DNA from 4 places in the Ruminococcus sp. AF20-12LB genome. Region 2 is predicted to be linked to each of the others. Evidence: riboswitches for the same ligand, from Rfam matches in the RefSeq annotation. Region 2 holds a riboswitch; each other region holds the start of a gene.

Region 1 (7,627 bases), on a different contig from region 2:
CTGCCGCATTTGTTGTGGAAAGATCCATCAAACTGTCTTTCAGAGGATTTGCATCATGCAGTGAAAAACGACAGCAGGTTATAATATCCGGCAATCCATCGTTTTCCTTAAGGAACTTGTAGAAATCCAGATCATTATTCCCTACTACAAATTCAACATTGATATCCGGGAGCTGTTCCTGGATATATGGTGCATATTTTTCATACAGGTTTGTGCTCCACAAATACACCGTGATCGTATCTGCATCTTCTTTTTCCGCGCTCTTCCCGCCACAGCCTGACAAAAGTGATATAACTGCCACCATCACCAGGAACACCGGCAAAACTTTGTTCCATTTTTTCTTTTTCATTGGGATCCTCCTTCTGAGCCTCCTTTGCATTTTTCTATTTTACAATATTAAAATATCCAACGACCCCGATATATCCATCCTTCTTTAAAGGCGACCACAATGTATGCAACTTCAGTTTATACATTTGGCGGACATTCTCCACCGTTGCTTTTATCTGCACAGAGATTTCTTTATTTTGTACAGATGTCTGATGTAATAAAGCCTGAATATGATGAACATCTTCTTCATTTACTCCGAATTCTTTGAACAGATTGAAATTCGGATTATTTCTCTGACATAATATCTGCTGCTTTCCGTTTAATATAGTCAGCTGACCTGAAATTGTATTGTACTCAATTGAATTCATGCCACTGTTCGATTTGAAGAAATCGAGTTTTTCCTTCATGACCCTGACAACATTCTGTGAATAATTATGATTCGGTAAAGATCTGTCGCTGAGTATCTCATTTGAAAGTCTCTGTACTTCATGGTAATAGCTAGTATCATCCATCTCTTTATCAATCATTTTTGAAAGCTGAAGACTCAGTTCTTTCAGACACATAAGGAGGATGGGGTTAAATTGTCCACATTGCCCATCCAGGATCATTTGAATCGCTGTGTCATGATCAAATGCTTTCTTATAACATCTTTCACTTGTAAGTGCGTCATAAACATCGACAATCGACACCACCTGTGCGGAGATTGGTATTTCTTCTCCTTTCAGGCCATCCGGATAGCCTTTTCCATCCCATCTTTCATGATGCCATCTGCAGATTTCCCATGAAGCACGTACCAATGAATTGTCTTTTGGGAAATGCATATCCCGGATCATATCTGCACCAAGCTCACTATGAGTTTTCATAATCTTGAATTCTTCATCGGTAAGTCTGCCGGGTTTGTTCAGAATTTCTTCCGAAATACGGATCTTACCAATATCATGAAGAGAAGATGCTGTTGTGATCAAAGAAATATCTGCCTCTGTCATAGGATAAGCATCTGTTATTTTTACCAGTTGTCTCAGCATCATTTCCGTTGCTGTTTTAATATGCAGGATGTGTTCTCTGCTCTCACTGTTACGTGATCCCAATACATTACTCAGAATCCGGATCATAATATTATTATTTTCTTCTTTTTCGTAAACCTGATCATAAACCACATTGATCAGATGCTTTTGCTTCATATAGAGTCCAAGGGTATTCTGAACTCTTTTCTTTACAATCACAGAATCAAACGGTCGTGTGATATAATCCGTGATTCCCAGCTCATATGCCTTACGCATCGTATCAACAGCATCTTCAGAAGATATCATGATTACCGGAGTTTCATCTATACACCGACTTTGGTTCATCCATTTCAGAACTTCAAAACCATTCATCTGTGGCATATTGATATCTAAAAGCATCAGATCGATTCCCGGATTTTCTCCCATAATCTGAATTGCCTGATTTCCATTTTCAGCTTCCAGGTAATTATAAGTTTCTCTGAGAATCTCCTTCAACATATCCCTGTTAAATTCTGAATCGTCTACGATCAGGATCTTTTGTCTTTTATCCATATTTTTTATTTCCTTTATCCATGTGGGTTTTATGATATTCCGGACACCCGGTCAAAAACAGAAAGTCGTGTCGCATCACTTAATTCGACAGTCCCTTCTTTATTTCTTCAATCATCATTTCATATACTTCTGTTACTTTTTCCATTGCCTCCGATATCCCCGGCTGCGCTCCGGTTCTATCTCTCAAAAGTTCTGTTAACTCATTACTAACCTCATACAGACGGTCAAAAGAAAGATTCTGACAAACCCCTTTCAATGTGTGTGCACTGCGGAAAGCATCTTCATAATTTCTATTCTTCAATGCCAGTTTTAACTGCGGGTAACTCTGATCCTCAAGGAACTTTAATGTAAATTTCCGAATCAGTGCTTCGCTTCGAAGGCGTCCTAAAACATCTTCATAATTTCCTCCGATAGCTTCATAGCATTCCTGTATTGTCATAATTTTGTCCTCCTATTATGTTTCACTGCTTATTTATCATTGCTACATCAATTACATTCCACCAATTTATGAATTACTTTTATCAGTAATCCCAGATCAACAGGCTTAACAATATGTTCATCCATCCCTGCTTTTTTTGCTCTTATTCTGTCCTCCGTGAATGCATTTGCTGTCATTGCAATGATCGGTATTGTCTTTGCAACTTCATAACCATTCATTACCGGCATCATAATGTCCATAAGAATGACTTTCGATCACAGCGGATATTCGCAATCCGCTTCGCTGCTTGTTCATAACCGAATAACACCATAAAAAAGCACCGTCTCACAGACAGTGCACGTCATTTCATGCAACTGGCTGCCATTTTACAGGCCCTGTAGCTTTGCGTCCCAGATTTTCATCTGGTTTGCCGATCATCCTTATTATAGCTTTTACACGTATACCAAAAAACTGGTCTTATTATACTATAGCGCTCTACTGTACACAAGAAAAATATTACCGTTTCAACACCTGAAAACAAAAAAGGAGTGCACTCCAGAACAGAGAAAAATACTTTATCCCCACGAAAAAAATCCCCGCTGTCTGACTGAAATCAGACAACAGGGATTTTTTATCAAATCATCAGATTGCTGCGATCACTTCTACCTCGCAGAGAACGTTCTTTGGCAGTGTCTTGACTGCAACACAGGAACGTGCAGGTTTGTTTACGAAATATTTGGCATATACTTCATTAAATGCCGCAAAATCGTTCATATCTGCAAGGAAGCATACTGTCTTGACTGCATTCTCATAGCTGGAACCGGCAGCTTCCAGAACTGCTCCGAGATTCTTCATAACACGGTCAGCCTGCTCCTCGATGGTTGTTCCAACTACCTCTCCAGTTGCCGGATTCACCGGGATCTGACCGGATGTGTAAAGCGTATCTCCATGGATGATAGCCTGGGAGTATGGTCCGATTGCTGCAGGTGCTTTGTCTGTATGTACTGTCTTCATAATAGAATTCTCCTTTCATGAACATTTCGGATACTTCTCTGTCGGAAATATCCATCAGGATCTTACTCAGCTGTTTTTTATTCTAACTCACAGATCACCCCTGGTCAAGGTCCATATTCAGATAATTATAAACAATACCGGAAATATCCCGGATATGCGAAACTGCGTCCCCAGGTTTACAGTCTTCTGACATCACACAGAGGATATATGTAGTCTTTTCTCCATATACAATGGCGATATCATGCTGGTCCGTATCCGTTTCTCCAGTCTTATTTGCAATTTCCACGGACGCAGATATCCCGCTGGGGATCTTAGTAGTAACCTGCTGGTTCAGAAGCAGATTACGCATAGCCTCCGAAGCTTCTTTCGATACACATTCTCCTTTATAGATCCGGAAAAGAAGCTCTGCGCAGTCTTTTACGGAAGTGGTGTTCCTGCCGCCGAGGCCGACGTCCTTTGAAGAGGACGGGCTTAAGATGTGCTGAACGGAAGTATCTGCAAATTTCTGTTCCGCAAGAAATCCATTTACAGCCTGCGCTCCGTCCTTAAAAACACCCGATGCTGTCTGCAGACGTACCAGCTCATTAAAGGATTCATTGTCACTGACTGTGATCATATTCCAGAGAAGATCATTGACCTTTGTGGATACGGACGGATCTGTAACATCTTTTTTCATTTTTGCCGCTTCGCTCTGAAGGACTGTATCCATGTTGGCATAGGTCTGGGCCATGACAAACACTTTGATCAGACTGGCTGAGTACAGCGACTGGCTGTTCTGTTCAAACTCCTGACCACTGGTCAGATCCTTTACATAAACGCTCCATGTACCCTCATAGGTTCCAAGAAGATCCGCAAGCCGTTTCTCAAGGCCATCCATTCCCAGATCTTTAGTCTCGACTTTTCCGGATGCATCAACGGAAAATCCCTCCGGAGTCTCTCCCTCTTCCTGGAGCAGAACGCCGTTTTCTCCGCCAAAATAATAATATCCGTCAAACATCTGTCCTGCAGCATTCATTTCCAGATAATGGATACCCGGATCCGTAACCATTTTTCCATATTCATCAAAATAATACAGCCCGTTGTACGTTGTTTTGTCCACCACCAGATTATCCATATAACGTACCTGTGGAGAGGCGCTGAGTTTTCCCAGATTGTTTACCATATAACAGCCGTCAAAAGAAACTTCCGCACCGCTGCCGTCTTTTGCCGGCGCCTTCAGATCGGTGATCTGGACCATATGCGAGTTTCCCGCTGTAAACTTACCGCTTTCGTCGTGATAATAATATCCATCAAAAACCGTTCCGTCGATCTCAAAATGATCAAAATAATACACTGCCGGAGTATTTTCTTTGGTTCCATCTTCATTCAGGCAGTAAAAGCCATTGCTTTTCAGAATATATTTCCCGCTTTCACCGGGAATTGGAAGTATCTGGGACTCCTCCGTAACAGAACCAAGGCTTCCCTGTGCCGTCTGCTGCACTGTTGTCGCAAAAACCGGCTGTGCGAGCATCACTGTGCTCAGACAAAATGCCAATACTTTATATATTTTTTTTCGTCTCATATACTTCTTTCACTTTTCTTATGATCCTGTTTTACAGTTTCCTGTCCTGATCCGGCATCCACGCATTCCTCCGGTGATTTTCCAGATAAAGACTCTATAAGTATATCGGATTTCTCCGTTCTGTCAAGTAAACCTCTTCCAGAATGTCTCCACTGCGCCTTCTACCGTATCCAGCCTGCAGCCTGTACGGTCCTGCCATTCCCGGGGAAAGATTTCCTGGTAATCCCGGTCCCAGAAGCGGTCATCCAGAAGCAATATCACGCCTTTATCCTCTTTTGTGCGGATCACGCGCCCGGCGGCCTGAAGCACCTTGTTCATACCCGGATAGCGATATGCATAATCAAAACCACAGTGATTCTTTTTATCGTAATACTCTTTCAGGATCTCACGCTGACTGCCGATCTGGGGAAGTCCGGTTCCTACGATCACTGCCCCGATCAGACTTTCCCCTGTCAGATCAACACCCTCGGAAAAAATCCCTCCAAGGACACAGAACCCTACCAGGGTACCTTCCCGTTCCTGAAATTCCTCCAAAAATCCTTCCCGTTCCTTTTCTGTCATATCCGGTGTCTGACACACGCAGCGCACCCAGTCTACGGAAAATTCTTCCTCATAAACCTGCAGTACGTCTTCCATAAGACGATACGACGGAAAAAACACCATATAATTTCCCGGCCTCTGCCAGACACACCTGGCAATATATCCGGCGATCTTCCGGTATTCTGCACGATTTCTCCGGGTATACCGGCTGCTTACATCGCTGCCGATAAGAATCCTGCGGTTTTCTTTTGGGAAAGGAGACTGCACATAAATCCCATATGCATCACGATCTGTTGTCAAAAGCTCCCGGTAATAGAGCATTGGAAACATTGTAGCTGAAAAGAAAATAGCACTTCTCCCTTTTTTCAGGTATTCTCTCAGATTTTCTGCCGGGTTCACACAGAACAATCTCAGGCGAAATCCTTCTTCCACGTGGTTTTCGGTATACACCACATAATTTTCATCTACCAGTTCTGAAACATTTAAAAAATCACGCACTATAAAATAAAATTCCAGGATTTCCCTGCGCAGTTCTTCTTCCAGCTCTTTTTCCTCCAGGATTTCTTCCAGTTCACCTGATATTGTAAGAAATGTGATCGGCAGTACTCCGGGATTGGGCAGCACCTGATACCCTTTTCCCGTTTCCGCAAGGTTCTCTTCCAGTTCCATCATCTGGCGATTTGCTTTGTCCAGTGTTCTGGCCAGTTTTGAAAAACGCTTTTTTATCTTCTTTCGAAGGGCGACCAGACTCCGGCGGGAAATACCGGCACTGTACATCTCTCTGCCACGTTCTACCAGATTATGTGCCTCATCGATCAGAAAAATATGATCCCCGGAAATATTTTCCCCGAAAAAACGTTTCAGATGAACATTGGGATCAAACACGTAATTATAATCACAGATGATCCCGTCTACCCAGATTGAAAGATCCAGACACATTTCAAAAGGGCACACATGCCATTTTTCTGCATGAGCACGGATCACTTCTCTGGAATATACCTCTTCTGTGGTCCAGAGCTCATAAACCGCATCATTTACCCGGTCAAAATGTCCCTTTGCATAAGGACATTTCTCCGGTGTACATTCCGGAGTATCCTGAAAACACAGTTTTTCCTTTGCCGTGATCGCCGTTACCTTGAATTTCAGACCTTTTTCCCGCAGGATATGGAATGCCTCCTGCGCCACAGTTCCTGTGATGGTTTTTGCGGTAAGATAAAAAAGTGTTTCCCCTTTTCCCTCACCGATAGCGCGCACCGAAGGAAAAATGGCAGACATGGTTTTTCCCACACCGGTAGGTGCCTGAACAAATAAGGTCTTCCCGCTGGAAACCGTATGGTACACACCACTAACGATATCCCGCTGTCCCTCTCTGTATGGAAACGGAAACTGCAGATCCTTCATGGATGCATTCCTCTCTTTTTTCCAGTTAAGGGAATATGCGATCCATTTGTGATAGGCATCCAGAAGCTTCTGATACCAGCCTTTAAGCTCCTCTATGGAAAAATCCTCACGAAATCTCCTGGTTTCTTCCGTCTCAAGATGAGCGTAGGTCATCTGAATGTGGATTTCTGAAATCCCTTCTTTTTCTCCCCAGATCAGTCCGTAACACATAGCCTGGGCACGGTGAACCGCTACTGGTATGTCCATTGCCTGGACATTTCCGTAAGTTCCCTTGATCTCGTCAATATAAACGGCTCCGTCCTCTGTAAAGATCCCGTCTGCACGGCCCTCAACCTGAATGACCACATCGTCGTATTCACTTTCTTTTTTCAGAGAAACCTCTGCCTGATAATCGCCCTTCATACTCCGCTGTATCTTGCGGTGAAGCCTTCCGCCTTTTAACATGGCTTCCTTATCTCCGGATGTCCCACTGCTGTTATCCAGATCTCCGCTCCTCAGTATAAATTCCACAAGATTTCTGACAGAAATCCGCACTCTTGGTTTTTCCATATTTTCACTCCCGGCAGCTGCCGGAATTCCAGCCCGGCAACTATTCTTTTTCCATGCTATACTAGGATTATACCATAAAATATGATCCGAAAGCTCCCCATAATAAAAAGGACGCATGTTCTGCTTTTCTTCTCATGAACTGCGCCCTTTTATCACCGTTTTTCCTTATTCATATTTCTCAACCTACTGCATACTTGGAAAGAACACGGTTAAAATCCTCATCTTCTCCGTAACACTTTACTGTCAGAGTCTTTGTCAGAT
Region 2 (7,627 bases):
GACAGGATCATGAAGCAGCACAACATATCTGCAAACAGGATCCAGAGATGGCTTGCAATACATTTCCCGGAATATCTGGGATTATACACACGATTTGATGCAATAAGCGGCCTGGCAGTGCTTGAAAAAGCACCATTGCCAAAAGATGTGATCGCGCTTGGAGTAAATGGGATCCGAAAGATCTGGCATGATAAAAAGATGCGTGGCAGAGGAGTTACTGAAGATAGGGCAAAGACCCTGGTTGAAGCTGCGCACAACAGTGTTGGACTTGACGGAGGGATTGGAACAAAAAGTGAATTATATATGCTGCTTGAAGAGCATCGCTTATGGACTTCGCAGTTAGAATCCGTCAATAAAGTACTTGAGGAAATGATCCTAAAAGTACCACATGTGGAGAAGTTACTCGCCATTAAAGGAGTAGGGAGCATCACAATAGCAGGATTCATAGCTGAGGTAGGTGATATCAGACGCTTTGATTCACCGAAACAGATCCAGAAGTATGCAGGACTGGAACTGGTAGAAAACAGTTCAGGAAAGCATAAAGGAAGGACGAGGATCAGCAAACGCGGGAGAAGGAAACTCAGAAAGATCCTGTATCAGGTAAGGGTACCGCTGCTTGCAAGGAACAAGGAGTTCCGTGAAATCTATGATTACTATGTAACCCGTGTAAAGAATCCGCTGAAACGAAGGCAGGCAATGGTTGCCGTCAGCTGTAAGTTGATCCGAGTGTTTTATGCGGTATTAACGAAAGGTGTGGAGTATGACAGATTTAAAATGATGTCAGATATCCACCGAAAAAGCGACATAATAGCTGCCTGAGCAAAAAGTACTGTAAACAGGAAAGCGTCCGCCATCAATGGTGCTGTGAAACAGGAATGCAAAATATATAAGACAAAGTAGAGCCAGTAGCTGCATTGACATTTTCTATAGGGCAACGACCCTGCTAAAGGAGCATGAGCAGCACCCAACTATGGATAAGCAGAACGAAGGGATTTAGGATCCGTCAGAGGATGGTGATCCTGGTAGACATGAGAGGTTAGTTACTGTAGGTGGATTTAGGAAACAGGAAGGCCTTCATAAGAAGAAATAAAGACGTTTTATTTCTTGTACCTAAAATCATCAGAAATGGACTCCATGAAGTCACTTCATATCCAGAAAACTCTATTTTGGAGATATATGTAACTTATTAACTGTTCAGCAAAGTCAGTAAAATCAAGGATTTTTGTTGAACATGCACTAAAAAGAATAGAGAGGTTCTCACCCACTGCTTATTGCTTTTCGCAACCTCCACAGGGGAGTTACTTGATTCGGTTAAAATATATGTAAATTTTCCACCAAAATATTATTGACGTAAGAAAAACCACATGGTATTTTATTTTTGGAAAAAATGAAAATTATTTTAAAGGCAAACCTGTTGAAAGGCAGGGTCGCAAAGCCAGAAGGGACTAAAGTCAGAAAGCTTGACCATGTCAGCCGGTTGCCACTGTTTCCATATCATCATAATATATGGAAAAGATGTTTGAACAGAAGAGATTCCGATACCTTTTATACTATATAGATGTGTGATTTTAAAGAATATAGTAGGGACACTGGCAGATTTTGGCAGATGTCCTTTTTGTATGCAAAAATGGGTAACAAAACTAGCAGGGACAGGTTTTCTGTATACAGATAAAAGCAGGATGAAGAAGGCATAAGACGGAGAGAGGACTTTTATAAAATGAAAAATTATGAAGACAAAATATATTCCTTAGGTGAGACTGTAACGGGGCAGACACAGGCCATGTCACAGGCCGTACAGAAAACACTGGAAAATAATGGCGGGGTAGGTATAATGACAGGATCTTATGACCAAAACCTGTCTATTTTGTCTGTGGATAATCTGCTGTTGCATAGTACAGGATATACATTCGATACTTTCATGGAACAGACAAAAGGCTCATTGAGAAACTTCTTTTATGACGAGGAAGATATACTGGAGCGAGACCGTTTTTTGCAGCTTCACGGAACAGGGGAAGCACAGATCCTTGCAGCAGACGGTACAGTGAATAATGTACGGCTTTGTAAAGAGGATGCGACAGATGAGGCGGGCAGACAGATCTGGGTTATGTCCGTACAGGTCAACTGGGATCATATAAATTTGGCACTGCTCAATGAGGCTATCTGTTCCGGCTTCTGGTATTTTGACTGTGACGAAAACAGTGAGATTGTGAATGCAAACTGGAGTCATGAATTTCGAAAAATGCTTGGCTATCATGACACCCTGGACTTTCCGAATAAACTGGAATCCTGGTCAGATCTTCTGCATCCACAGGATAAAGAAAGAGTAATGGTGCAGCTTCAGGCGGCAATTAAGGATAAGACGAACCAGATAAAATACCAGGTAGAGTATCGTATGAGAATGAAGGATAATCAATACCAGTGGTTTCGGGCATCGGCAGAAGTAATACGCCGTCTGGATGGTTCTGCCAGCAGGATTGCCGGGATTTTTATTAACATTGATGGGGAGAAAAAAGAAATCATGCAGGCACAAAAATCTGCTGCTTTCCACCGGGCTTTTACGAAAGCAGATTTGTGCGAGTATTATGTGAATCTGGAAGCGAATACTTTTGATACCTTTAAGGTTGAACCGTCCCTGATGACCGTCTTTGAACAGAGTCATACGTGGGATGAATTGATCCGGCATTTTGTGGATTCCTATGTTGTGGAGACAGATAAGAAGGCGGTATCCTCTTTTTACGACCGTGGTTATATTGCAGAAAGGCTGAAGGGGCTGGAAACCGAATTGGCTTTAGAGTGCCGTATCACTCTGAATGGAGAAGAACGATGGGTCCGCAATGTGGTCATACGTGGCGAAATAGAGGATTCAGAATATGCCATGATCTTTCTGCGTGATATCACAGAGACAAAGGTAGAGAGCGCACGGCATCTGCAGATGGCAGCAGATAATGCTTCCATGGAGCAGCTGATCCAGAGCATAGTGCGTCTGGTTGACCGCTTTGTTGTCTGTGATCTGGAAAATGACAGATATGAATTCTACAATCTGAATGGACAGATGATATATAAACCTCTGGGATTTTATCATGATTTTCAGATGCAGGTTCTTGAAAAATATAAGACACTGGAACCATTGGAAGCTATAGATATCCTGATAGCCCCGGATAATATTCGGAAAAAACTGAAAAGTGAAAATGATATTTATAAGTTTGAGTATTGCAGCCTGGATGAAAAGACTTATAAAATCGCTTCTTATATTCCCTTGGAATGGAAGAATGGAAAGCTGGAAAAGGTATTGCTGGCATCCATGGATGTGACACAGGAGAAGAAAGCAGAGATTGAATCCCGTCAGGCACTGAAAGAGGCTTACCGGTCCGCAGAAAATGCAAATCGTGCGAAAACAGAATTCCTTTCCAATATGTCCCATGATATCCGGACACCAATGAATGCGATTGTGGGTCTGACAGCAATCGCAGGAGCAAATGTTGAGAGCCAGGACAGAGTCATTGAATGCCTCGGCAAGATCACAGAATCAAGCCGCCATCTGCTGGGGCTGATCAATGAAGTATTGGATATGGCACGCATTGAAAGTGGAAAAATGACACTGGCACAGGAAGATTTCAATCTGTCAGAGCTGGTAGATAATCTTATTACACTTACGAAACCGGTGCTTGATGAACATAAACATAATTTTGATATACACATCAATCATATTGAACATGAGGCTGTCTGTGGTGACAGCTTGAGGATTCAGCAGGTATTTGTGAATCTGATGAGTAATGCGATCAAGTATACACCGGATGGCGGGAATATTATTTTTTCCATAGAGGAAAAGCCAAATGGATTTTCAGAACTTGGATGCTATGAATTTACGATTGAGGATAATGGGATCGGTATGTCACCGGAATTCCAGAAAATCATGTTTGAGCCGTTCAGCCGCGCGGATGACCACCGGACAACCAGAGTCCAGGGAACTGGTCTGGGAATGGCAATCAGCAGAAATATTGTGAACCTGATGAATGGCACTATTAAAGTGGACAGTACCTTGCACAAGGGAACTAAAATCACAGTAACAATTTATCTGGAGCTTCAGGAAAAAGAAAAAGAACAGGACAGAGATCTGATGAATCTGCCGGTCCTGGTTGTGGATGATGATAGGACATGCTGTGAAAGTACAGTTGCAACATTAAAGGAAATCGGTATTATGGGTGAATGGGTTCTCTCTGGCAGGGAAGCAGTTGAGCGCTGTTATGCACGGCATGAGTTGAAAGATGATTACTTTGCTGTTATTTTAGACTGGAAGATGCCGGAGATGGATGGTATAGAAACTGCCAGACAGATCCGGAAACGGATAGGAAAAGAGCTCCCCATCATTGTACTGACATCCTATGAATTCAGCGAAATTGAAGAAGAAGCAAAGGCTGCAGGTGTAGATGCTTTTATTGCAAAACCGCTGTTCCGTTCCAGGCTGACGGCAACACTGCGGCAGTTTACTTCAGGAAGAAAAGAAAAAACAGCAAGAAATTATCTGGAGAAGCTGTCAGAATCAGACTACACGGGAAAAAGGATTCTGCTGGTTGAGGATAATGAGTTGAACAGAGAAATTGCTGGTGAAATTTTGCAGATGACAGGTGCAAAAGTGGAAACGGCAGAAAATGGGAAAATTGCAGTTGAAAAAGTGGAAGCTTCTCCGGAAGGATTGTATGATCTTGTTTTTATGGATATCCAAATGCCTGTCATGAATGGTTATGAGGCAACTGCAGCAATCAGGAGCCTTCCGGGTGAAAAGGGAAAACTGCCTATTGTTGCCATGACTGCCAATGCTTTTGCAGAAGATGTACAGCTGGCCAAAAATACAGGCATGAATGGACATATCGCGAAACCGCTGGATATGAATAAGCTGAATGATGTTCTGGAAAGCTGGCTGTAACTGATTTTCATGTGATCACAAAGTATATTACTAGGAACAGAGCAAACAGACAGAAAATTTTGAATCAGAATGAAGGATTTACAGTGAGTACTTCGTATGATTCCAGAAATAGCAGTTACAAGCGCCAATATACAGTAAAAGATGGAAAATTGCATATTCAGGAAGTATGCCAAATATCATAAAACACTGCACTTTGATCAAATCAATTAATTCCCCTGAAACATACCATGTTCCTTATATAGAAGTCGTAAGCTGTAAATTCCAAAACGATGCAAATTTGGGTGGCACTGCAATGTTTTCTGACATATGCAGGATAGTAGATTGACTGGGAGAAAAAGAAAATTGCTTAACAGCTTTTCAGATCAGGTGATGCTGTATAAATCCTCAAATACTCCTTGCAATAAAAAAATACAGCAATTATAATATAAATGCAAAAGCCGGATGCGGAGGCTGACTTCTGAAAACAAAGAAAGGAAATATAAAAATGGCGAAAATTTTAATCAGTCCGTCCAAATATTTACAGGGCGCGGGAGAAATGAAGAATCTTGGAACTTATGCTGCAAAGAGCGGAAAAAAAGCGTTGGTTCTGATCAGTAAAGGCGGATATAAAAGAATTGGTAAAACGATCGAAGAGAGCTTTGCTGAGAGTTCCTGTGAGGTGGTTTTTGATTATTTTAACGGAGAATGCTGCAACAGTGAGATCGATCGTCTGGTAAAGATCGTAAAAGATGAGCAGTGTGATCTTACCATTGGTATTGGTGGAGGAAAGATCTTTGATACAGCGAAGGCAGTTGCATATTATGCGGGAACACCGGTATTTATTTGTCCGACGATCGCATCTACAGATGCCCCTTGCAGTGCTTTGTCTGTTATTTATACAGAAGAAGGAGTTTTTGAAAAATATCTGTTTCTTCCGGCAAATCCGAATCTTGTTCTGATGGATACAGATATCATCGCCAAATCACCGGTTCGTCTTACTGTGGCTGGTATGGGAGATGCACTGGCAACATATTTTGAGGCAAGGGCATGCAAGAGAAGCGGAGCGACTTCCTGCGCGGGAGGTAAGACAACAGAGGCTGCCATGGCACTGGCTGAACTTTGCTTTAATACCTTGATGGATGAGGGTGTAAAAGCTAAGATAGCTCTGGAAGCAGGAGTATGCACACCGGCAGTTGAGAAAGTGATTGAGGCTAATACACTTCTTTCTGGAATTGGTTTTGAAAGTGCAGGACTTGCAGGTGCACATGCGATCCATAACGGATTTACTGTACTGGAAGAATGCCATCATATGTATCATGGAGAAAAAGTCGCATTCGGAACCATCACACAGCTGGTACTGGAGAATATTCCCCAGGAAGATCTGGAAGAGATCATCTTATGGTGCATTGAAGTAGGACTTCCTGTTACTCTGGCAGAGCTTGGAGCTGGGAAGGTAACTGATGAGCAGCTTATGGAAGTTGCTAGAACTGCATGTGCGGAGAATGATACACTTCACAACATGCCATTTGAAGTTACACCGGAAACTGTATTTGCAGCAATTAAAGCGGCAGATGCATATGGAAAATATTACCTGGACGAGGAATAAATAGATAAAAAGTAACTAGCTGATATAAATAAAATTGCAATCTGCAGAAACAAGAGTTATTAATTATTGTTATCCTGCAGGTTGCTTTTTTTTATGTATGGCTGTAATATAACAGAAAGATCAGTAAATATCGGAACAGAAAACATACGGAGGAATATCTGTGGCAAAAAAACGAAAACCCAAAATGGAGCTGCGATATTATAAGATGCCGGAGGGGAGTCCCATCCTTGCATTGCTCGGACAGAAGTGGGTCCAGAATTATGGGAACGATATCGATTATCTCCATTTTCATAATTATCTGGAAATCGGGTTCTGCTATGAAGGACAGGGATTTATGATACTGGGAGAGGATAAGGTACAGTTTCATGACCGGATATTTTCGGTGATCCCAGCCAATTATCCACATACCACAAACAGTGATATTGGAACTATCAGCCGCTGGGAGTATCTTTTTATTGATGTAGAAGGATTCCTGGATAAATTTATTAATAATTCAGTAAAAAGAGAAAAAATCGTTCAGCGGATCAACTCCAGATCGCTTTTTCTGAATGAAAAAGAAAACCGATCCATGGCAGGTAAGATCCTTAAGATTCTGGATATCATGCGGTATGGAGAGGAATTTTATCTGGAAGAAGCTAAGGGAGTTTTGGCATCGCTTCTTGTGGAAATCGCAAGGATAAACCGGGATTCAGGCGAAGAACGTTACAGCGAAGGCAGAGGGAAAGTCATGGATATGATCTCCAGGTCCCAGGATTATATTTCTGATCATTACATGGAGGATATTCGTATTGACGAACTGGCAGAATACTGTCATATCAGTGAAACTCATTTGCGCCGGATATTTACGACTTACATGAAGATGAGCCCGCTGGAATATATCAATACGATCCGTATTCAGGCGGCCTGTGATTATCTGAAAAAAACAGATCAGCCAATTGCAGATATAGCACATAAGTGTGGTTTTACCACCAATTCCACATTTAACCGGAATTTTCGCCAGGTTACGGGAATGACACCTCTGGAGTGGAGAAAACGTCCGGAGAACTATGAACAGCAGCTTCTTAAGTTTGACATCCATTCAGAGGAAGGCTGGTAAAACAACAAAACCAGATCTGTGG
Region 3 (7,627 bases), on a different contig from region 2:
TTGAGAATTAGATGAAGAACTTAACATAAATGATTTAAATTCTCTGTCTAAAACTTCTTGATATAATTTGGAATCAAATTCTGGACTATCAACGACATACCTTTCTCGTAAATGAGTTTTAAATTCACGAAATTTATTTTTATCTCCTGTTCCAATTTTCATATATTCATCTAATGTAAAATTCGTATTTATTAAATGTTCACATCCACAATTTTTACATATTGGAGTTTCGTTAACTGAATAAGTTTCATCATTTCCACATTTAGGACACATATAATAAAATACTTGTGGTAAAAAATGCTCCGTTCCATTGGAATTGTACATATGTCCGCAGTAACTACACCTCATTACATTTTCTCCATATATTTCTGTCCAGCTTAATGTCTTTCTATTTTTACAATGTGGACATCTATCTTTTATATCCATAATATCACTCCTTTTGTAATTACCACTTGTACCCACAATTTAAGCATTCAAAAGTTTTTCTGACATTATTACTAAATAAACCAAACATCAATCCTCCACTTATCTTTTTACCTGTAGGAATTTTTCTAATGTTTGTAGAATTACATGTAGGGCAATGAAGTTTGTTTTTATTAGCTTCAAAATTCTTTCGTTTTTCTTTTTCCATTTTTTTAAGTTTTTTAGATGCTTTATATTCTTCTGCTATTAATGTATTATATAAATCAGAATCGAATACGTCACTGTTGATTGTATATTTTTCACGTAAATTTATTTTAAATTGTCTAAATGCTTTTGGAGATGAAGTACTTGCATTTTCATAATCTTCATCTGAAAACTCAGTTTTAATCATAGGTTCATAATGACAGTTCTTACAGATATGTTGATTATTTTCTGCATAGTTCCAACCCTTACCACATCTAGGACAAATGTAATATTGTCGTGGAGGTGCTATATATGGAGTACCGTCAGAGTTTGTATTCGCTCCACACATCACACACCAATAAATATTGTCTTCTTCATTAAAATATAATCCTTTTTTCCCGCATTTAGAACATTTTAATTTTTTATTCTTTTCCATCATTTTTGTTTCAACCTCCAAATAGAAAGTAGGTGTTTAAAATAAAAAATGCAAATCTATGTTTGACTGGTTAGTATATCCAATTTCAAAACATCATAAACCTAAAGAAGAATATATAAAAATTAAAAGAAAAATGTTAGAGTTAAAACAACAACAGGAACTTTTTTCTGATTAAGTAAATAATTCTTCTACCGAATATGAAAAATCATATTGGCGCATATATTCAACAATGAGTATTGAAAATCGTAGACAATTGGATCAAATCTACCATTTGTATCCGCAGTTTTTACAGTGAAATGTTTTTCTTATGTTATTGCTAAATATTCCAAATAAAAATCCACCAGTAATTTTAGATGCAGTTGATATTTTCTCTATATTAGTACTTCCACATGTAGGACATTTTGGGATATTTCTGTTTGACGCAATTTCTTGTTGTTTTTGATCGTATTCCACCTTTTCTTGCTCGATAGTTTTTCCTGTTTCGATCATTCGATTTAATTCTTTTTCTTTTTCATCTTGTATATTCTCATTGTATTTTTCAGAATTAAAATCAGGATTATTAGTAACAAATGATTCACGAAGTTTTTGGTCTATTTCTTTTTGACGGCAAGCTACACACGCTTCGCCATAAGTATAGCCTGTCATTTTTGTATTAACCATATCCCTTCCGCATTTTCGGCATTTCATTTGTGGATTATCAGGATCATATCCATCACTAAGAGCAATAAATCCACAAGAAGGACATATCATTACTCTTTGCTCATATGCTGTTGGTTCAATAATAGGATTACCGTTATAATCAATGTTTTTACCACAATACGGGCATCTATAATACCCTGATTTATCTTGCATTGATTCTTTTCTTCCGCAATGCGGACATTTTATTCTCATCATAAGATTACCTCAAATATGGAATAGTATACATATACTCCCTAGTATTATAAATGTCACTTATAATTGCAATAACTATCTATTCAACAATATCATACCCCTCAAAATTGTACCCTGTAGTTATAAGCATATAAATCCCTCCCCAATATAAAAAAACACTGCTCCATCGTAAAGCAATGCCTTAATCATCCAAATTGCAACTGGCTGTCATACATCTGCTTAGACCCTATAGTTTTGCGCCGCCAGATTTCTCTGGGTTTGCCGTATTCTATTTCACACTTTTTTCACAATTTCTTATATGCTCCATTATATTCGTCATTGCGAAGATATTCAAGAGTAAAAAGATATTTTATGGTTATTCTATCAAGAAAAAAGAAGGATAACTAATGATTGATTACTCTCCCTTCTGGGAAACGCTCAAGAATTCAAATGAAAATTGGTATACACTGACAAATAAACATCACCTATCACATAGTACCATGCACCGTCTAAAACACAATAAGGATATTTCCATGCGTACTGTTAATGATTTATGCCGTATCCTTAATTGTCAGATACAGGATATTTGTGTATATGTCCCATCCGATGACGATCAGCCATTATAATCCTTATATTCTATACGACATAAATTCTATTTCCTCGCTATGAAAATGTAAAAAAATAGGCATACCAAGGATTATTTTCCCTGATATGCCTATAATTATCTCAATATGGCTCTACTCGCACCGTAAGCAGTTTCTCATATATGTATTCTGGTATTTTGTCTCTATATTTCGACACTGTGACTGCAATATCACATTCCTTGAACTTCTTATAATCTGCAAAAGCTTCATCTATTGTGTTCCGATATGGTAAATCAATTATATCTTCTGTGCCAAAATAAGTAATCTGTCCGTAATATTTATTGACTTTACCATTATATCTTACACCAAGAGGAAGTACATTATCTGGGGTTTCTCCATCCTTATAATGCTTTTTGCTGTTAGCAAGCAATGTATTTAATCCTTGTGGCAGAATACAAATTGTCTCTGGAGAATACACCTTACTACCATTACCAAATAAATCCTTGTCTACAGCCATTGATTCGCCTGGTACTTCATAATATAATTCCAAGTATCTTTTGACAAATAACTGCGGATCATCTTTCCATTCTTGACACATTTCAACATCATCATAACACTTGTGTGCACTGCTACTGTTATCTTCTCCTTTACATCGACTGGAAATTGACCCATATGCAGACATAGCTTGACTTTTGGCATTGTTGACATACTCAATATATTCCTGCTCATAGCCTAATTCCTGCCATGTAATCTTACCTGCTTTCAGATTTCTAAAATCAGATTCGGAAACATAAATCAGATCCTTATACCAGTTATTTGTAAAGTCACCACTTTTATGCCATATCTTATGTCTGAATTTATACGGTTTCAGAAAACTTCTTGCTACTAATTCTTCAGGGCTAGTTTCTCTCTTCCAAGTTTCAATTATCGTTTTCCCAGTCTTTTTCCCTCTAACTTTTTCTTCTATTCGTTCTATCTCATAAACAGTATAATGGCATTGCCCCTGTTTGTGCTCATAAAATTTATTCTTATTTGGGTTTCTGTGGTTATTTACGCATCTTCCGTAATTAGAAATCCAATAGTTTTCTGTCTGCGGTATTCTTACAAATACTTCAAACGCACTGATTAATTTATATTTAATTGGATATTCTACAGGTATCATATCTGTTAGTGGTATCTCTGCCAGATTTTTATTCTCATTAAGAATATATTGCATTTTCATTTCTGTATTGTTTAATTCCATTATTTCTCTAATCCTTTCCCATCAGTAATATTTTCAACAGCAGTAGTTGTCCTGTCAGTCATTGGACACCACTTTGGACTTGTTTCTGGTAGAACATCTTCATCCAGCTTACCTATGAAATCTTTTCTATTTTCATGGTCACAATAATACATTCTCTTATTAACAGCGTAACATTTTACATATTTACAATCTTTACATCTCATTCTTCTTCTCCTTCTTCGTATTCATCATCTTGATTATTTGCTTCTTCTTTGAGGTAATCTCCATACGCTTCGCAAGCACGATTTAACACAGTACCAGATTTAAACTTTGCCTTATATCTTTCTGGAATCTCATACACATTTTTTCCTGTTCTTTCCATCCCCGAACGTACTGTTCTTTCTTTATAAAGTTTAGGTGCTACAGTGAAAAATCCATTTAATGACAATTTATCCCCATTAGCCAAAATGTCCTCTATTGTGCGAAGCATATAACGGATTGTCCAGTATGTATTCCAGTAATCTCCACCTATCCTATTTTTGGGTATTCTCGCATATTCTTTAAATCTATTAGCTTCTCTCATTTTGTCATGTACCATCTTGGTAAACTCTGCTTCATATATTGTTTTGTTCATTGTCATTTCCTCCTTAATTTTTGTTTACGAACTTCTTATCTTGTGCTATTATAGATGCTATATTCTTAAAATGCTTTATTTTGCGTTTAACCGAATTTTTATCCAGGATTTAAGTTTGTTTCATGGTTTCTTTGATAAAAGCACTAAAATAAGCCCATGAACTATAGATTGTCTACGTTCATGAGCTTATGCCAATACTCTTATCACAATATGCGGATTTCCTCCTGAATATTTATTCTGTTTTTGAATTTATTACCTTTTTTATTACCTTTTAAATTTACCCTTCGGAAAACCTTTAAAATCAAGAGGTTTCAGTTCCATTGCGTCCCGTGAGGTCGCAGGTTCAAATCCTGTTGCCCCGATTGAAAATTATAGATATTATAACAGCTAAGGTTTCCGAGGTCTGATGACTTCGGATTTTTTTATTACCTTTATTACTTTACTATTTTTCGAAAGGAAGGTTTTACATGCAGGATAATCTGTCTCTTTATCATATTTTTTATACGGTAGCACGTACCGGCAGTATCTCCCACAGTTCCCGGGATCTTTATATCAGTCAGCCCGCTATCAGCAAGGCAATCCAGAAGCTGGAGCAGAATCTGGATACCGTTCTTTTTAAACGAAGTTCCCGGGGTGTCACTCTGACCCCGGACGGTGAGCTTCTTTTTGAAAAAGTAAAAGAAGCTCTTTCACTTCTGGATGAAGGAGAAAATTCCATTCGCCATAACCGTTCCCGGGACATTCCAAAGCTGCGTCTGGGTGCCAGTTCTACTCTTACCAGATATGTACTGCTCTCCCACCTGAAAAACTATATCGCTCGTTTTCCTCATGTACGTATCACAATTTCCTGCCAGTCTACTTATCAGACTCTGCAGCTTCTGGATGAGGAAAAAATCGATCTGGGACTCATCGGACGGCCGCAGAAGCTTCGGGGATATTATTTTCAACCTCTTTTGAAAATCCAGGATACCTTTGTCTGTACACAACAGTATCTGGAAAACCAGAAACAGCTCTATCCTGATGAACCTCTGATTCAGGCAGCAACTTTCATGATGCTGGATGAGGACAATATTACACGTCAGACTGTGAACTCTCAGCTAAAAGAACATCATGTGGAATTAAGCCACATTCTGGAAGTAACAACTATGGATCTTCTGATCCAGTTTGCGGAAATCGGTCTTGGGATTGCCTGTGTGATCCGCGATTTTGTAAAAAAAGAGCTGGAAGAAGGGACTCTGGTGGAAGTACCGGTAGGATTTTCTTTTCCGCTGCGTGAGATCGGGTTTGTGTGCAGACAGAAAGATGCTGATTCGGCTTTAATCGCGCCGTTTTTCGATGATGAAACAGGGCATCCGGATAGATAAAGTATGAAAAACCCCCATCTGACCATTGTGATCAGATGGGGGTTTTAGATTTCAAAAAAGTTTCCTGCCACTGTATTACATATGTAACTTTTTTGTCTCAAACTTCGCTGCGCTTCGTTCGAGTAGCGCAAAATTTATTGCACCTGCAATAAATTTTGCTTAGTTATTAATAAGCTTATCCTCGCCGTTCCAGCTGTAGAGTTTACGGATCTCCTCGCCAACTTTCTCAGACTGATGCTCAGAAGCTAATTTTCTCATAGCCTTGAAGTGTACCTGTGCACCTGCATCGGACATGTCGAGTAAGAACTCTTTTGCGAATGTACCATCCTGGATATCGGAAAGAACTTTCTTCATTGCTTTCTTTGTATCCTCTGTGATGATCTTCGGTCCTGTGATGTAATCACCATACTCAGCTGTATTGGAGATAGAATATCTCATTCCGGCGAATCCTGACTGATAGATCAGGTCAACGATCAGTTTCATCTCATGGATACACTCGAAGTATGCGTTTCTTGGGTCATAACCAGCTTCAACAAGTGTCTCGAAACCAGCCTGCATAAGTGCGCAAACACCACCGCAAAGTACAGCCTGCTCACCGAAGAGGTCTGTCTCTGTCTCTGTACGGAATGTTGTCTCAAGAACTCCAGCTCTTGCTCCGCCGATTCCAAGTGCATATGCAAGTGCGATATCCTGAGCTTTACCTGTAGCATCCTGCTCTACAGCGATCAGACAAGGAACACCTTTGCCAGCCTGATACTCGCTTCTTACTGTGTGTCCAGGTCCTTTCGGAGCGATCATTGTAACATCAACATATGCCGGTGGTTTGATACATCCAAAATGAATGTTGAAACCATGAGCGAACATAAGCATGTTGCCTTCCTCAAGGTTCGGCTCGATATCATTCTTGTAAAGTGCAGCCTGTTTCTCATCGTTGATCAGGATCATGATGATATCTGCTTTCTTAGCTGCTTCAGCAGCTGTATATACCTCAAAGCCCTGCTCCTCAGCTTTTTTCCAGGATTTGCTTCCTTTGTAAAGGCCGATGATTACATTACATCCGGACTCTTTAAGGTTCAATGCATGTGCATGTCCCTGGCTTCCGTATCCAATAATCGCAATTGTCTTACCATCTAATAATCCGAGATTACAGTCTTCCTGGTAAAAAATCTTATTTGCCATTTTACTTTCCTCCTCTGATGTTTACAACATCTTCTTCATAAAAATTATTTATCGTTAAGAGAGTATCTGCTCTCCTAGCAAACATATGTAAAAATTTTTACAGGTACCGGACATCGTCACTGCCTCGTGACAGACCTGTGATTCCTGTTCTTGCAAGCTCAAGGATCTCATAGTCAGCCATCAGCTCCACAAACGCTTTCAGCTTGTTCTGGCTTCCGGTCATCTCCATAATAAGTGAATCCTTACTTACATCCACAACCTTTGCACGGAAGATATCTGCAACAGAAAGAGCTCCCTGTCTCTGTTCTGGCTTCACAGCAACTTTAACGAGCATCAGCTCACGGGCAACGCTGTCGTCCTGTTCAAGGACCTTAACATCCCGTACATCTTCCTGCTTCGCCAGCTGCTTAGTGATCTGCTGGAGCATCTGGTCATCTCCCTCACAAACAACTGTCATACGGGAATATCTCTGATCTGCAGTCACTCCTGCGGTAATGCTGTCAATATTATAACCACGGCGACTGAAAAGGCCAGCCACACGGCTAAGGACTCCGGAGGTATTATCCACAAGGATGGATAGTATTCTCTTTTCCATAATACACCTGCTTTCAACACTTTTATGTATAGAAAACCGACTTCGTCAGTTAACGCTTTAATCTAATAAACCCTTGCTTTCTTACCATTATAACAACTTCGAAAATTTTGTCAATCAAAATTTCCTGCAAAATCCAT
Region 4 (7,627 bases), on a different contig from region 2:
TAACGATATACATTCTGGGCGTATTGATAACTTCGATCGTGACAGATGGTTATCTTTGCAGTGTAGCCGGATCCTTTTTAAGTGTATTCTTATTTTGCTTTTTCCTGACGGAGCCAAGGATGTCTTTTGAGACATATGCGGTGGGATATCCGGTGACATTTTTCATAATGCTTATTTTGTCCGTACTTACAGGAACCCTTGCGGCAAAGCTGAAAATGCATGCAAAGCTGTCTTCACAGCTTGCCTTTCGTGCACAGGTTCTGTTTGATACGGATCGTTTGCTGCAAAAGGCAAAAAGTGAGACAGAAATCCTCGGAGTTACCTGTACACAACTGATACGTCTGTTAAACCGCAGCATCACGGCATATGTTGTGGAAAATGGAACTTTATCAGAAGGAAAGCTTTTTTCCGGGGAAAAAGAAAGCACAGAGGATTTTCTGACACAGGAAGAACAACAGGCGGCCAGATGGACTTATGAAAACAGACAGCGTGCCGGCGCATCCACGCAGCATTTTTCACAGGCAAAATGCTTATATCTGGCAATCCGAAGCGGAAATAATGTTTATGGCGTAATTGGGATCCCTCTGCAAAAAGAAACACTGGACTCTTTTGAATACAGCATCCTGCTGTCTGTAATAAATGAATGTGCACTTGCAATGGAGAATGTACAAAATGCCATAGAAAAAGAGAGAAATGCGGTTTTAGCAAAAAATGAGCAGCTGCGTGGCGATCTTCTTCGGGCAATCTCCCATGATCTGCGTACGCCGCTTTGTTCCATTTCAGGAAATGCAGATATGCTTCTCAGTAACAGTGACCGTCTGGATGAAGCTACAAAGTATCAGATTTACACGGACATTCATGATGATGCAGAGTGGCTGATCGGAGTTGTGGAAAACCTGCTTTCAATCACCAGGATCAATGATGGAAGATTGAAGTTTAAATTTACGGATCAGCTTTTGGATGAGGTAATAGCAGAGTCACTCCGACATATCAGCCGGAAACATGATGAGTATAAGATCGTGGCGGACTGTGAAGAACTTGTTCTTACACGTATGGACGTGCATCTTATTATACAGGTTCTGGTAAATTTGATCGATAATGCGATAAAATATACGCCGTCAGGCTCTGTCATCAGCATTCGGGGGGTTAAAAAAGCCGGGAAAGCACAGATAAGCGTGGAAGATAACGGCCCCGGAATTCCGGATGAAATGAAGCCACATATTTTTGAGATGTTTTATACAGGAAAAACAACCGTTGCAGACAGCCAACGGAGTCTGGGGCTTGGCCTGGCACTTTGCCGCTCTATCATAGAAGCTCACGATGGAACCCTGGTTCTTTCGGATCATGCTCCGCATGGATGTAATTTTACTTTTACTTTACCATTAAGCGAGGTGACATTAAATGAATAAGACATTAATTCTGGTGGTTGAGGATGACAGACCCATACGGAACCTGATCGTTACCACATTAAAAACACATGACTATAAATATCTGGCTGCAGAAAATGGGGCTTCAGCCATTCTGGAGGCTTCATCACATAATCCGGATATCGTTCTTCTGGATCTTGGTCTTCCTGATATGGAAGGAGTAGAGGTAATAAAGAAAATCCGTACCTGGTCGAATATGCCTATTATCGTGATCAGTGCCAGAAGTGAAGATATGGACAAAATAGAGGCACTGGATGCGGGTGCAGATGATTATATCACAAAACCATTTTCAGTAGAAGAATTACTTGCGCGTATCCGTGTCAGTCAAAGGCGGCTTGCCATAACGCAGGCAGGAAAACAGCCGGAAACATCTGTTTTTGAAAATGGTGGATTAAAGATAGATTACACGGCTGGCTGCACATTCCTGAAGGATAGAGAACTGCATCTGACGCCCATTGAGTATAAGCTGCTCTGCCTTTTATCCCGTAATATTGGAAAAGTATTGACACATACATATATTACTCAGCAGATATGGGGACGCTGCTCGGAAAACGATGTTGCTTCTCTCAGGGTCTTTATGGCAACACTGCGGAAAAAACTGGAGCCTGAAAAAAACGGTGTACAATATATCCAGACACACATAGGAATCGGATATCGCATGCTCAGAATCGAGAAACCTGAGCAGGAAACGAACTCTTCTTTATGAAGTCGGAGGGGCTGACGGAAGCAGTCTGTTTCTGGGAGTGATCATTTATGCGGTTTGCTTATTGTTTGGTATCTTTGGGGTGAAAGCATATATTTCATCGCAGACAGTAGATACAGAAGTACTTGAGATGGGGGTCAGCTATCTGAGGATATGTTGCGTAATTTCTTTTGGTATTATTTTCTTTTCTCTATTTGAAAAGTTACTCCAGGCAACAGGCCGTTCTCTTTATTCCACAATTGGTCAGGTGGTTGGAGCGGTTGTAAATATCATCCTTGATCCGATCATGATCTACGGTATTGGACCTTGCCCGGAAATGGGAGTGAAAGGCGCAGCCTACGCAACTGTAATTGGACAGGTAGCATCAGCAGTATTACTGCTCATTTTTCATATCAAAGTGACATGCTCCCACCACTTAAATCTTACGATTTTGAAGTGGGGGCTTCCTGCTCGATTGCCCTTTAGGGCAAAGCTAAAACAGGCTATCCCCGCGTGTCCTGCGGTTTTGTTTTTTATGTTTATCCGGTTACGGATTTTTTTCTTGTGCCGTCAGGCACATTCTTTATAGATCCTTTTTCCTTCTTCCCGGATGTTGACTGCTGCATTCACATCCCGGTCCATCCTGTTTCCACATTCACAGACATACATTCTATCCGACAATGCTAGTTCCTTTTTCTTATGTCCGCATACACTGCAGATCTTGCTGGATGCAAAATAACGGTCTACTTTTATAAGATGTTTTCCGCGCTCTTCCAGCTTGTATCCAAGCATGGACAGAAACTGCCCGTACCCGTTATCCTGCACGCCTTTCCCAAGATGCAGGCCTCCGGACATTCCCTTCAGGTTCAGATCTTCCACGCATACTGCATCATATCTTTCAGCAAGCTCCCTGCTGAGCTTATGCTGGAAATCTTTTCTCTGGTTCTTTATCTTTTCATGACATAAAGCTACCCGTTTCTTCTGTTTCTGATAGTTCCGGCTTCCTTTTTCACAGTGGGAGAGCTTTCTCTGTTCCCTTGCAAGTTTTTTCTCTGCTTTTCTGTAAAACATAGGATACCCAGCTCTTTCTCCTGTAGAAAATACACACATTCCCTGCATGGCAAAATCGATCCCAAGAAATCTCTCTGCCGGTCTTTTTTCCACGGTTTGGTTCTCACAGCAGAACAAAAGACTTGCAAAATATTTCCCGGATGGCTCACGGCTCACAGTTACGGATCTCAGCTTCCAGTCTGACGGAATCTGCCGGTGGAGTTTTATCTTTATGGCAGCCATCTTCGGAAGCTTCAGATGGCTATCCTGCAAAAGGATATTCCCGTTTACTGCATTGGTCGTATACGAATTTCTTGTATGCTTCTTTGATTTATAACGTGGAAATCCGCAGGATGGTTCCCGGAAGAACTTCCGGAACGCACTTTCCAGATGCAGCTGCACATTCGCCAGGGCAAGGGAGTCTACCTCCTTCAGCCAGGGATATTCCTTCTTATATCCGGCCGGTGTGTTCCGGAGCATCTTTTTTTCTTTCTGGTAATAGCTGATCTTGTCCGCGAGCATCTGGTTATAGATAAAGCGGCTGCAGCCGATTGTTTTCTCTATCTGGACTTTCTGCTCTTTATTTGGATAGATCCTTATTTTTACGGCGCGGTTCATTCTTCTCACCTTCTGTATTTTATAACCATCACCAGGTGATAGTATAGTAGAAATACTGAATGGGAATTATTGTCTAATTCCATTATATTTATCATTCATTTTCTTTTATCGACTGATATGTATTTATGAACTAATTGTTCTTTTTTAGTATACTACATCAGGGGATGGAGAACAAGTGTTTCTTTTGTACTATAGGGATTTTTTGAGCAGATATGCCCAGATGTGCAATTCATCTCACCACCTGAAGAGGTGGGAGAATTCTTGCTACATTTGTTAAAAATGCAGAATGAAATGAAATTGACAGATGAAAGTTGGATCAGTTATCAGCAAGGAAAAGGTAATGAAGAGTATCAGAAGTATATGGAAGATCTGACAGAAGAGCGGGAGGAAGTTTTAAGGATATGGAATGATCTGAATACAAATGGGCAGGAAACAGTAATGTCAATGCTTCATTGACTTCAAAAGTAGAAGAACAGTTCGAGTATATGTATCGGCTGTTCTTTTTTGTTTTTCGGGTGCTAAAACGGTAAATTTTTCTTGTGTATAATTGAACGTTAAAGTATAATAAAATCAATTTTGGGCATAAGATTAAAGCTATAATAAGGAAATCGGCAAACCAGATGAAAGTCTGGGACGCAAAGCTACAGGGCCTGTAAAATGGCAGCCAGTTGCATGAAATGAGGTGCACTGTCTGTCTGACAGTGCTTTTTTAACGATGTTATTTCATAGACGTAACAATAATGATTTTATCAGGAAAGAATAAGGAAAATAAAAGTATGAAAAAGGTAAAAAGTTGTCTGACAGCAGTGGTGTCAGGTGTACTTGTAGCAACTGCTGTCTTGTCTGGATGTGGACAGTCAAAGAAAGAGGTATCTAAAAATGATGATCATCTTACCGTTTATCTATGGGAAAATCGTTTGATGAAAAATATTGCACCCTATATCCATGAACAGTTCCCAGATCAGGATATTGAATTTATTATTGGTAACAATGATACTGATTTATACAGTTATTTTAAAGAACATGATGAATTACCGGATATCATAACAGTACGTCGATTCTCTGGAACAGATGCACAGGACTTACAGCCTTATCTTATGGATTTTGCTTCTTATGATGTTGTTTCCAAGTACTATTCTTATGCGGTGCAATATTATAAGAATGCGGAGGATGAAATCCAGTGGCTGCCAATCTGTGGTATTCCGCAGACGATCATTGCCAACAAAACACTGTTTGATCAGTATGGCGTAAAGATTCCAGAAAATTATGAGGAATATGTACAGGCCTGTCAGCAGTTTTATGATAATGGCATAAAACCGTATTCCATGGATATTGGTGAAGACTGGTCTAATAATGAAATCATCCAGGCAGCGGCAATCGGTGAGTTTACAAGCCTGGATGGTATTGAATGGCGAAACGGTGCAGAGACTGCAGCGGATGAAGTAAAGTTTGATGATACATTATGGAAACGTATTTTTTCAGAAACCAGTCAGTTTCTTAAGGACTCGCACTTTGGTAAAGAAGATATCAATATTGACATCAATACAGGAACCCAGATGTTTGTCGAGGGAAAATCAGCAATGTTTCATGGACATCCGACGGTTATGCAGCAGCTGCAGAAACAGATGGATGCGGATCTGATCCGTATTCCTTACTTTTCACAGACATCGGATGAATCCTATGTGTACATGACTCCGTCCTTAAACATTGCATTTAACAAAAACCTGGAAAAAGACCGGGAGAAACTGGATACTGCACTGGATGTGCTGGATTGTATGATTTCAGAAGAGGGGCAAAAGCTGATTGCGGATGGAAGCGGTGTTATTTCATTGAATACAGATGTTCCAACCATGATGCAGGATGTGCCTGGACTGGAAGAGGAAATTAATAATAATGCTGTTTATATCCGGTATTCCGCTCAAAAATCATTTGATGCAAGTCTTGAGGCTGTTCACGGATTACTGTCAGGAGAAATGGATGAAACACAGGCTTATGATACTTTTCGCAGTGCAATAAATCGTAAAGATCCAGAAGAAAAAGCAACGGTGAATTTTGAAAATGAATATTCCATTTCACTGAACGATAGAAATGGCCGTGATGCAGCATCTTCCATTTTAACTACGATCAGAGAAGAAAATGATGCACAGCTGGCGCTGGCACCATATTATTATTTCACTTCCTCTATGTACAAAGGAGAATGCACCAGCAGCCGGGTTGGCATGATGACAGCGAAGAGTTCAGATACAGCATTATATGTTGCAAAAATCAATGGTAAACAGGTTTGTGAACTCGTGGAAAATTATCTCGCCGATGCGGATGAGAATTTTTACGTAACCAATAAATACGAATTACCAATTGCATCCGGTATGAAAATGATCGTCAATCAAGAGGAAAGTGGATTTTCGTTAAAGGACTTAACAGTTAACGATAAGAAAATAGACAAAGAAAAGGAATACTCTATTCTTCTTACAGACACCACAATGTCTGTATTGAAAAAAATAAATTCGAAATGTGAGATTGAGCAGCTTAAAGAGACAACATTATCAAGTGCATGGATCGAAGCAATGTCAAAAGGACAGCAGCCGTCAGCACCGGAAGACTATATAGAGGTTGAACAGTAAAAGTGGAGATAGAACAAACGGTAAATAAAAGAAAAAAAATAACAAGGCTGTTGCTTATACTACTTATTATTCTTTTAAGCTTAGGTTGTATCAAGTATCTGATAAGTAAGTCTAAGAAGTATATCAGCGAAAACGGAAAAAGCAGTATGGGAGCTGTTGTTGAACAGATACAGCAGACCTATGATCTTCAGGTGAGTGGATACTACAGCCAGCTGCAGTTGGTTGAGGAATTTTTACTTCATGAGAGGGAGCTGTCTCTTGAAACGGATGTGAACAAAAGTTTCTTTGAGGCATGGGAAAAAGAATCGGAAAGTACCCTTATATTCATTCAGGAGAATGGTCAGGCAATATCAGCAGGTGGAACAAAAATGCGGATTGATATGCCAAGTAAACTTCTGCTGGACTTAAAGAATGGATACAATATTGGAAAACTGGTGCGTCTTGATTATGATCAGAAGAAAAAAGACGGTTATCTGGTTGCGATCCCATGTCAGGAATATACGATCGATGGGGAAACTTATACGGCAATTGGAACTGTGTATGATCATTCGAAACTGGATTCCATGTTAAAACTGAAAGGTTATGATGGGAATGCATATTTGTTCATGTTGGATCATGACGGAAATATTACGTATACGAACCAGAGTGGTGATAAATACCTGCGTAATTATTCTTTGTTAAAACATTTAAAAGGGGAACAGGCTGTTACAGAAGAGGAAGCTGATTTGTTCAAAAAGAAGTTTGATAACAGAGAATCCGGAGTTGCACTTTTGGGAAAACAGAACCCCTATTATCTGGGGTATTGCCCGATAGAAAGCAACAACACCATTTTGGTATGCATTGTGGCGAAGGGAGTTGTTGACAATGTGCTGATGGATTACCAGAAAACGGTGCTGTTTACAACAATACTCATGGCAGGTTCTATACTTTTACTTTTTGCCGGATTATTCTACAGTATTTCCAGACTTAGTCTTGCAGATCAAAAAGCAGAATATGAAAAAAGAAATAATGAACTTCATTTACAAACAATGAAGGAAATGGAAGTAGTCAATCAAAAACTGAAAAAGGCAAAGAACATTGCAACAGAGGCTTTACAGACAGCTGAAAATGCAAATAAGGCGAAAACGGATTTCCTGTCTAATATGTCACATGATATTCGCACACCTATGAATGCAATCATTGGTATTACATCTTTGATCAGACATGATGCAGGTAATAAAGCAAAGGTT

What was found. A riboswitch is a leader RNA that binds a small molecule or an ion and turns the genes downstream of it on or off. The one in region 2 is predicted to bind cyclic di-GMP.
Region 1: another riboswitch for cyclic di-GMP. It lies ahead of DWX61_RS16280 (response regulator); the one in region 2 lies ahead of DWX61_RS06740 (hybrid sensor histidine kinase/response regulator).
Region 3: another riboswitch for cyclic di-GMP. It lies ahead of DWX61_RS12160 (primosomal protein N'); the one in region 2 lies ahead of DWX61_RS06740 (hybrid sensor histidine kinase/response regulator).
Region 4: another riboswitch for cyclic di-GMP. It lies ahead of DWX61_RS09260 (ABC transporter substrate-binding protein); the one in region 2 lies ahead of DWX61_RS06740 (hybrid sensor histidine kinase/response regulator).

What each region holds. Positions count from the first base shown of each region.
Region 1 covers NZ_QUGH01000016.1:25,291-32,917, reverse strand. The annotation lists gene DWX61_RS16295 (ABC transporter substrate-binding protein) at 1-349, opposite strand, end outside; gene DWX61_RS16290 (response regulator) at 384-1,883, opposite strand; gene DWX61_RS16285 (Hpt domain-containing protein) at 1,963-2,322, opposite strand; gene DWX61_RS16280 (response regulator) at 2,370-2,561, opposite strand; cyclic di-GMP riboswitch class I at 2,668-2,743, opposite strand; gene DWX61_RS16275 (RidA family protein) at 2,944-3,315, opposite strand; gene DWX61_RS16270 (serine hydrolase) at 3,410-4,876, opposite strand; gene DWX61_RS16265 (ATP-dependent DNA helicase) at 5,000-7,366, opposite strand; gene DWX61_RS16260 (HPr family phosphocarrier protein) at 7,545-7,627, opposite strand, start outside.
Region 2 covers NZ_QUGH01000004.1:133,918-141,544, forward strand. The annotation lists gene DWX61_RS06735 (IS110 family RNA-guided transposase) at 1-819, shown strand, start outside; cyclic di-GMP riboswitch class I at 1,395-1,485, shown strand; gene DWX61_RS06740 (hybrid sensor histidine kinase/response regulator) at 1,718-4,924, shown strand; gene DWX61_RS06745 (glycerol dehydrogenase) at 5,409-6,509, shown strand; gene DWX61_RS19205 (helix-turn-helix domain-containing protein) at 6,670-7,605, shown strand.
Region 3 covers NZ_QUGH01000009.1:83,181-90,807, forward strand. The annotation lists gene DWX61_RS18795 (hypothetical protein) at 1-426, opposite strand, end outside; gene DWX61_RS12155 (hypothetical protein) at 446-1,045, opposite strand; gene DWX61_RS12160 (primosomal protein N') at 1,307-1,936, opposite strand; cyclic di-GMP riboswitch class I at 2,126-2,206, opposite strand; gene DWX61_RS12165 (helix-turn-helix domain-containing protein) at 2,320-2,538, shown strand; gene DWX61_RS12170 (hypothetical protein) at 2,639-3,739, opposite strand; gene DWX61_RS12175 (hypothetical protein) at 3,739-3,942, opposite strand; gene DWX61_RS12180 (HU family DNA-binding protein) at 3,939-4,352, opposite strand; gene DWX61_RS12185 (LysR family transcriptional regulator) at 4,820-5,716, shown strand; gene ilvC (ketol-acid reductoisomerase) at 5,876-6,895, opposite strand; gene ilvN (acetolactate synthase small subunit) at 6,993-7,490, opposite strand.
Region 4 covers NZ_QUGH01000006.1:34,714-42,340, reverse strand. The annotation lists gene DWX61_RS09285 (ATP-binding protein) at 1-1,409, shown strand, start outside; gene DWX61_RS09280 (response regulator) at 1,402-2,133, shown strand; gene DWX61_RS09275 (MATE family efflux transporter) at 2,081-2,698, shown strand; gene DWX61_RS09270 (RNA-guided endonuclease TnpB family protein) at 2,680-3,777, opposite strand; partial or broken gene DWX61_RS09265 (IS200/IS605 family transposase) at 3,786-3,860, opposite strand; gene DWX61_RS18945 (hypothetical protein) at 4,069-4,233, shown strand; cyclic di-GMP riboswitch class I at 4,378-4,453, shown strand; gene DWX61_RS09260 (ABC transporter substrate-binding protein) at 4,554-6,398, shown strand; gene DWX61_RS09255 (ATP-binding protein) at 6,545-7,627, shown strand, end outside.